2 regions of the Beijerinckia indica subsp. indica ATCC 9039 genome follow, and region 2 is predicted to be linked to the other one. Evidence: predicted binding sites of a transcription regulator. Region 2 holds the regulator's gene; the other holds the start of a gene.
The links. Region 2 encodes PhoB, which activates phosphate uptake and scavenging genes when phosphate is short. Its sites were predicted from a motif close to TGTCATNNANCTGTCAT; they were not measured.
Positions count from the first base shown of each region.

Region 1: the regulator PhoB is predicted to act here: its motif matches at 2,385-2,401, upstream of olsB (l-ornithine N(alpha)-acyltransferase).

Region 1 covers NC_010581.1:4,113,912-4,118,335, reverse strand. Annotated here, with positions in the region: gene ggt (gamma-glutamyltransferase) at 1-1,387, shown strand, start outside; gene olsB (l-ornithine N(alpha)-acyltransferase) at 1,418-2,335, opposite strand; gene BIND_RS18460 (lysophospholipid acyltransferase family protein) at 2,710-3,468, shown strand; gene BIND_RS18455 (hypothetical protein) at 3,632-4,048, opposite strand; gene BIND_RS18450 (chemotaxis protein CheD) at 4,108-4,424, opposite strand, start outside.
Region 2 covers NC_010581.1:3,870,702-3,875,125, reverse strand. Annotated here, with positions in the region: gene dgcA (N-acetyl-D-Glu racemase DgcA) at 1-857, shown strand, start outside; gene BIND_RS17325 (RMD1 family protein) at 909-2,048, shown strand; gene phoB (phosphate regulon transcriptional regulator PhoB) at 2,149-2,907, opposite strand; gene phoU (phosphate signaling complex protein PhoU) at 2,904-3,635, opposite strand; gene pstB (phosphate ABC transporter ATP-binding protein PstB) at 3,705-4,424, opposite strand, start outside.

The DNA of each region.
Region 1 (4,424 bases), 240 kb from region 2:
CACGCCTGAAACGTTTCTGAATGCCGAAGGCCAAGCCGATCCCGAACGGTCACGTCACGGCGGGCTCGCTGTCGGCGTGCCGGGCACGGTCGCAGGCCTCGCTCTGGCGCATCGGCGCTATGGCTCCGGGCGCCTCAGCCTGGCAGAACTCGCGGCCCCCGCCATCACTCTCGCCCAAGATGGGTTCGTCGTTGGCCAGGACCTCTCAGATTCCCTTTATTATAATCTCAACGGATTGCGGCGCTGGCCATCGAGCACGCGGATTTTCCTCGACCCCGAGGGCCGGCCGTTGGAACCCGGCCAAAGGCTCGTGCAAAAGGATCTTGCCGCCACCCTGACAGCCATCGGACGCGATGGCGAGGCGGCTTTCTACCAGGGCCCGATAGCGGAAAAAATCGTGACGAGTGTCCGTAAGGCCGGGGGCGAGATGGAGCTCAAGGATCTTGCCGCCTATCGCGCGGTGGAGCGTGAGCCGGTTTCAGGCACTTATCACGGCCATAAAATCGTCTCCATGCCGCCGCCCTCCGCGGGTGGTTCTCACCTTATCGAAATCCTGAATATTCTCGAAGGGTTCTCCCTTGCCAATTACGGCCCGGATTCCGCGCGCACCATTCATCTGACCGGCGAGGCCATGCGGCGCGCCTATGCCGACCGCGCGAAATATCTCGGCGATCCTGACAGCGTCACCATTCCGCTGAACAATCTCTTGTCCAAGACCTATGCATCCCGGCTGAGAAAGGAAATCGACGCCGATCATGCGACCCCATCGGACGCACTCCAGCCGCTCGCACCCCTCCCCCATGAGAGCGACCAGACCACGCATTTTTCGGTCGTCGATGCGGAAGGCAATGCCGTTTCGAATACATATACGCTGAATTTTTCCTTTGGCCTTGGCCTTGTCGCCGAAGGCACCGGCGTCCTTCTCAACAATGAGCTCGATGATTTTGCTGCCAAACCCGGTGCGCCCAATGCCTACGGGCTTGTCGGTGGCAACGCCAATGCGCCGGGCCCACGCAAACGGCCTCTCTCTTCCATGACACCGACCATGGTCTTTGGCGAGAATGGCGCGCTCGAACTCGTCACCGGCTCGCCGGGCGGCTCGCGCATTATCACCATCGTCCTCGGTCTCATTCTCGATATGGTGGATTTCAAGATGAATATCGCGGAGGCCACCGCCATGCCGCGTGTGCATCATCAATGGCTGCCGGATCAGCTCCAGGTCGAACGCGGCCTCTCGACCGATACGATCGAAAAGCTCCAGGAGCTGGGCCATCACGTCAAGGTCATCGACGCCTGGGGCTCGGCGCAGAGCATTGCCCTTGTGCCCGGTTTCCTGATGGGCGCTGCGGATACACGTCAACGCGGTCCCTTAGCGATTGGCTATTAAGGCCAACAGCCGCAAAGAACGGTCCAACGGTCAGTTCTCGTGATCGTTGGAATAATGGTCGATATAGCGCTCGCCCAATTGAGCCAGCGGCAGGATGGTAAAGACATCGGTGGTCTTGAATTGCCAATCGATCACGGCGCCTTCGCCGAAGCGGGCTCCGGCGCGAAGATAAGCCTTGATCAAGGGTGGCAATGAAGCAAGACCACGACGCGGATCCACCGCTTCCTTGTCGAGCATAGCCATGGACAGCGCAGACGTGCCACAGGGCCGGACCTGCCATTCCGCATCGGCCAAAGCATGATGATACAGGAAGCTCAAGGGAAGAGCGAGATTTTTGGGATTGACGCTAGGCAGGCTGGCGCAGCCGATCAGGACATCCACCGCATGATGTTGCGCATAGATCCATAGACCGCGCCACAAAAGTTCGATGACCCGCTTCGAACGATAATCGGCATGCACACAGGAGCGGCCGAGTTCGAGGAACTTCTTGTCGGCATGGCGGGCCAGGAGCGGGCCAATGACGAATTCCGTCTGACTGTAGAAACCGCCATGTTTGAGAGCGATATCGGACAGCAACAGGCGATAGGTGCCAACGACCTTCGGCTTGACGCGGCCGAGACGATTGCGATGCGCGTGATCGATGACGAGCAGATGATCGCAGACTTTATCGAGCGGGCAGAAATCACGCCGTGTCAAGGCTGCGCGCGGATGCGCAATCGCGCCGCCTTCCTCATAGAACACTTTATAACGCAGGCGTTGGGCTTTCTTAATGTCACTCTGATTTCGCGCCAAGCGAATCTCAAAGGAGCCAGAGCTGCCGAGTGAAGGCGGCAAGGGGGCCGACAAACGAGAGGAATTGACGGGTAACTGTCGGACACTATCGGCCGGAGAAGAAATACCACCTTCGTTGAAAAGGCCAAGGCCGAACGCTGAACCGATGGACCACATGCGCCGACATGTCTCAAGAGGAAGCCATCATGGTTGATAAGCCTATGATGCGACGGCTTGATGACACCTGAAAGAAAATTACGAGAGGGATCGAGATCTTGTAAAATGACGCTGAAAGGGCTTGCTTTTTCGACCCATTTCCGTGTCTGTCTCGTGCGTCAACTCCGCATCTTCCTCTGTATGCAGAGGCCTTATCCCATCGGTCATCAAGAATGCCCTCGCGCACCGGTACGCTTTTTCTTTATTCTCTTCGGGTGAAAAAACTTCCCACAATGACACGCTCGCCGATGGACCATTTTTTCACGGGACGAGAGTATCGCATACGCTTTACCTTGAACATCCGGTGCTCTCACATTGTTCATTGAGCAAGGACCATGATCTTCCTCCGACTGTTCGCCCTCGTTCTTGTCCTTGTCTTCTTTTTATGCCTCGCTGTGCCGTTGCAAAGTTTGGCGCGGCGGCGCTATCCGATCGCGACGGCACGCACGACCCAAATCTTCGCGCGGCTGCTGTTGTCGATTTTGCGGATCAAGGTCATATGCAAGGGTCATAGGGAGTCGGATACGGCGCGATTGCTCGTCGCCAATCATGTATCCTGGATTGACATTCTGGCGCTGGCCAGCGTCGAATCGGCCAGTTTCGTCGGCAAACAGGAAATTGCGCGCTGGCCGCTCATCGCGACTTTCGCGAAAGTCGAACAGACCATTTTCATCAACCGGCGACGGCGGCGCTCAATCATCCCCGCCAACAAGCAGATGGCATCCTGCCTCGCCAGAGGCCGCGATGTGCTTCTCTTTCCGGAAGGCACAACCGGAGATGGTCGGGGCTTGTTAAAATTCCACAGTTCGCATTTTGCGGCGCCGGGGCTTGTTCTTACAGCCTTGACAGAACGCGAAAGCGTGCCGGTCCTGCCGCTGGCCATCCGCTATTCCACGCCCAAAGCAGCCTGGGTCGGCTCAATGAGCCTGCTTCCTCACATCTGGCTTGTCCTGAAGGAACAGTCCATCATCTGTGAACTTTTCCACGGTTCCCCGCTGCCTTACACACGCGGAACAAATCGCAAGGTCATGACGCAAAAGGCAAGAGCGATCATCGAGAACCTGCTGACCATGCCGGATGGTCCCCATGATTGAGCCGGCCTCTCTCTCTCTCCAAAGCCGCAACCGCTTTCATGATGCTATCATTGAAAAACCGGGCAGAGAGCAAAAGTCCTTCCGCTCGATACTCCCGTGAGACCAATCGCTCGACGACGATTGTCAAAGCCGATCAAACCGACGCGCCGGCGAGATCGACGTCTTAAAACAATTCACAATCGCCAGACGAAACAGAGGTCTCTCGTCGTGGCGCCGGCTCGGATGCCGCCAATGTCGCGGAAAGCTCCGCAAGCGTCACGACTTGCGCAGCAAAGTTGGGATCGATCCGCCATTGTGGTGGCATGTGGATGGCCAAACCGTTGACGAATTCCGAAAGACAAACGAGTTTCTGAGCGACATGATCGAGATTCTGAATCTCGCGCAAAAAGGCACGATCATGATGATGCCCCTTGACGAGAAGAGGACTGATCAAGATTTGAAATTGATCCATGCTCTTACTGAGATGGGTCATTTCATGACTGACGCGCGCCAGGACTTCGCCGAGTGGCAAGCTGGTCTGTTTGGCTTCCATCAGCTCCGAGGCGATCGAATCCGGTGGGAGAACATGATCATGGGCCATAGTCTGTACCCCTGAAGTAGGCTCATTCGACAAGCCCGGCTTTTTCCTGGCTGAAAAGATCAGAAAAACTCGATAGAGCCTGAATTCGACTGCGGAATTGGAGGAATGGGCTTAGTCGGCGGTAAAAGATCGTCTTGTAAAAAAACCTGCCGGGCGCGACCAGACACCGGCCAGAACTGTATGCGCCGACCACGGGTGCCACGCAAACTGCCGCCAATGATATGAATCCCCTCAACATGCAGGAAATGTTCGGCAAAACCTGCATTCAAAGAACCGATATCGGCCAAGCCCTCGCGCGTGCAGGCGCCACCGAATAATTTCGCCTCGAGCCGATGCCGCCGGCCGCCATGTTGCAGAATGCCATTAAGCAACAGTT
Region 2 (4,424 bases):
GGGGAGAATGTGTGCCCTATGCGCGCTACGGCGAAAGCCCAGCGAGCGTCCTCGCTCAAATCGAGATGATCCGCCCCGCGATTGAAGCCGGCGCTGGGCGTGAGGTTTTGCAGGAGCTTCTGCCGCCAGGGGCCGCCCGTAATGCGCTCGATTGCGCTTTGTGGGATCTGGAAGCCAAGGAAACCGGTGTGCCCGTCTATCGTCGCGCGGGCCTTTCGGAGCCCGTGCCCGCCGTCACGGCTTATACGATCTCGGTCGGCACGCCTGAAACCATGGCGGAAGCCGCGGCCAAGGCCAGCCATCGACCCTTGCTGAAACTCAAGCTCGCAGGGGAAGGGGATCTTGCCCGCATTGCCGCCGTGCGCGCGGCGGCGCCCGAGGCGACCCTGATCGTCGATGCCAACGAGGCTTGGACCGAGACAATGCTTGGCCCCTATTTCGAGGCTTGCGCGGCGGCTGGTGTCAAACTGATCGAACAGCCCTTGCCAGCCGGCCAGGATGCGATGCTTGCAAAAATTTCAAGGCCCGTGTCCATTTGTGCGGATGAAAGCGCTCATGATCGCGATGGACTCGAGGACCTTGCGGCCCGCTATGATATGATCAATGTCAAACTGGATAAAACCGGTGGTCTGACGGAGGCCCTGTGTCTCGTCGAGGCGGCGCGCGGGTTGAAACTCGATATCATGCTTGGATGCATGGTGGCGAGTTCGCTGGCCATGGCCCCCGCCATGCTGCTTGCGTCACAAGCCCGGTTCGTCGATCTCGATGGCCCCCTGCTGCTTGCGAAGGATCGTCCCCATGGGCTCACCTATGAGGGCTCCCTTGCTTATCCGCCCGCGCCCGATCTTTGGGGATGAGTGCGATGGGAAAAAGCCATTTGATAGATTATCGATCGACGCGGAGCCATTATGCAGCCTCAAGGTGAAGTCGTCGTCACATCGGGCGATATTATCGTCTATCGCCTGTTCGAACTCGCCGACAGTATCAATCTCGATCTAGCCGAAAAACATTGGCTGGAGCATACAGGCTCCCTCGGCGCTCGGCGCAAATTGCAGGCAACGCCGGCAAAAGCCGTGGCCTATAACGTGCCTCCAGTCGTTCTGACGCTTGATCCCTTGCCCCTGAAACTGCGGACTGAGGATCAGGCGGCACGCAATGTCGAAGCGCAAGTGACGGCGCGCCTTTATGATATCGGCATCGTCACCCTCACCATGCGTTTTTCGGTCAGCCATCTTGGCTGGCACGCCTATTCCGCGCTGCTCAACGCCATTAACGCGACGGTGGGGCCGACATCGGGCAGCCTCCTTTGGCGTGACATGGTGAAGGCTTTGCGCGGCCCACTCGATGGTGCTCTCGACAAGCCGATCGATTCGCCGCTGGAAGAAGATTATATCGTCGGCTTCGTGCGCTCGTTCGACCGGCCCTTGACTGGCCAACAGATCTTGAACGAGATCGATCTGGTGCCGCTGCTGTCCGGCGAAACTCTGCCGCTTTCGGAGCGCGCGCGCCAGGATCTTCTGCGCAATCATTTCTCTTATTATCTCGATGATCTCGCCGTGCTCACCTGGGACCGCGCTTTGGTCGTCGATCCGCGCGGCGATTCGGATGTGCTCGATGTCGTCGAGGTGGCTAATGCCCAATTGCTGGAAATCAGCTATTTCAACAAATTGCTCACCGATGAATTGCCGCGCATGTATGATCTCGTCGAGACCACGCATCGGTCGAGCGGCCTTTGGTCATCCAGAAGATTGGCCGGCCTCGCGCGGCGTTTGTATACATTGTTCGCGGAAGTCACGGAAGTGAAGGAACATGTCGACAATGTTCTGACCGTGACCGAGGATGTCTATCTTGCCCGCATCTATGCCGCCTCGCTCACCCTCTTCCAGGTCAATGCGGTCGGCAATGCGGTCGATCAGAAACTGGCGATCATCCGCGATACTTACATGGCGCTCTACGATGATGCCTCCGGCGGCAGGGCCGATGCGATGGAAATCGCCGTCGTGGCTCTGATCGCGTTGGAGATCATCCTTACGCTCATTCATTGGTAATACCAACGGTCATAATGAATGACCTTTGGTAAAACGAGCTTCGCGTAAAGAGGCGTGTTTTCCCGATTGGGTGAATCGGGAAAACACGCTTTTTTCAAAATTATTTGCCGAAATGCTCGTCGAAGGAATAGCCGGCGCCGCGCACCGTGCGGATGGGGTCCTGTTCCTCGCCGATCGACAAGGCCTTGCGCAGGCGCCCGACATGGACATCGACGGTGCGCTCGTCGATCTCCGCCGCCTCGCCCCAGACGCCGTCCAGCAATTGCGCGCGGGAAAAGACGCGGCCTGGCCGGCCCATCAGATGATCGAGCAGGCGGAATTCGGTCGGTCCGAGATGGACATGCCGCTCGCCGCGATGGACACGCCAATTCTCCCGATCGAGTGAGAGATCACCGGCGGTGAGCAGGCCGGTGATACGGTCTGGTCGCGAGCGGCGCAACAGGGCGCGGACACGCGCCATCAATTCGGGCACCGAGAAAGGCTTGACGATATAATCATCGGCGCCCGTCGCGAGCCCCCGGATCTTTTCGCTTTCCTCGCCGCGCGCCGTCAGCATGATGATCGGCAGCGCCCGTGTCTTCTCGCGCGCACGGATGCGGCGGCAGATTTCAAGGCCGGAGACACCGGGCAGCATCCAGTCGAGAAGGACGAGATCAGGCAGGCTTTCATCGAGACGGGCCTCGGCCTCGTCGCCGCACTCAAGGCTCTCGACCTCGAAGCCCTCGGCCTCGAGATTATAGGTGAGCAGTGTGCTCAAAGCGGCCTCGTCCTCGACGAGGAGAATGCGCGTCGTCGCGGTCGATGTTTTGTTGCGCGCGGAATTGCTGCTCTTGCTGGAAACCTCTGCTGTCTGGTTCATGCGGACACCGTTGTCGAGAAGTCGGAAAGATCGGGCCGACCCTTGGGACGTTCGGTCGGCAATGTTTCTCCGGTAACGAGATAGACCACTGTTTCGGCGATATTGGTGGAATGATCGCCGATCCGCTCGATATTCTTCGAACAGAACAGGAGATGCGTGCAGAAGGAAATATTGCGGGGATCTTCCATCATGAAGGTGAGGAGGTCGCGAAACACCGAATCCTCGAGCGCGTCGAGTTCGGCATCGCGGGTCCAGACCGCGCGCGCCCGTTCGGCATCGCGCAGGGCATAGGCGTCGAGGACGTCCTTCAGAAGGAGGGAGGCGGTCTCATGCATGCTCTTGAGGCCGATGAGGGCGCGCGGAATCCGCATTTCCGTGGACAGTTTGATGGCGCGCTTGGCGATGTTTTTGGCGAGATCACCGACCCGTTCGAGATCGCCGGAGATCCTGATCGTGGCAATGATTTCCCTGAGATCCACCGCCAGCGGTTGCCGTTTGGCGATGGTCAGGATGGCCTGTTCCTCGATATCGCGCTGGAGCAGGTCGAGGCGCGGATCATTTTCGACCGTTCTGATGGCGAGATCCCGATCGAGATCGGTCAAGGCGTCCATGGCGTCCGCCAGCATTTTTTCCGCTATGCCGCCCATTTCGGCGATTTTGCGGCCGAGAATCTCGAGCTCCGTGTCGTAGGCCCGAACGGTATGGCTGGTGATCGTGGATTCGGACATAGGGCTCTTCCTCGAATGGTGTGCCTCGCCGTGAACGGGCTGGCGGCGCCGAAAACGGCGCGGAAAAATTCAGCCAAAACGGCCGGTGATGTAATTCTGTGTCTCCTGCCGGTCCGGCGTGGTGAACAGGCGCGAGGTCACATCGAATTCGATCAGATCGCCGAGATACATGAAGGCCGTATATTCGGAGACGCGGGCGGCCTGCTGCATATTATGGGTGACGATGATGATCGTATAGCTGGACTTCAATTCGTCGATCAGTTCCTCGATCTTGGCGGTCGAGATAGGATCGAGCGCCGAACAAGGTTCGTCGAATAAGATGACTTCTGGATGAATGGCGATGGTGCGCGCGATGCACAGCCGCTGCTGCTGGCCTCCCGACAGAGCGAGACCGCTTGAATGCAGCTTGTCCTTGACCTCATTCCAGAGCGCCCCGCCTTTCAGGGCGGCTTCCACACGGTCATCGAGTTCGCTCTTCGGCAGCTTTTCATAAAGCCTTATGCCGAAGGCAATATTCTCATAGATGGACATGGGAAAGGGCGTCGGCTTTTGAAAGACCATGCCGACGCGCGAGCGCAGGAGATTGAGATCCTGATCGGCGGTCAGGATGTTTTCGCCATCGAGCAGGACCTCGCCCTCGGCCCTTTGCCGGGGATAGAGATCATACATGCGGTTCAAGACACGCAGGAGGGTCGATTTTCCGCAGCCGGAGGGACCGATCAAGGCGGTAACCTTGTTGGCATAGAGCGGCATGCTGATGTTTTTCAGGGCGAGCGTATCGCCGTAGAA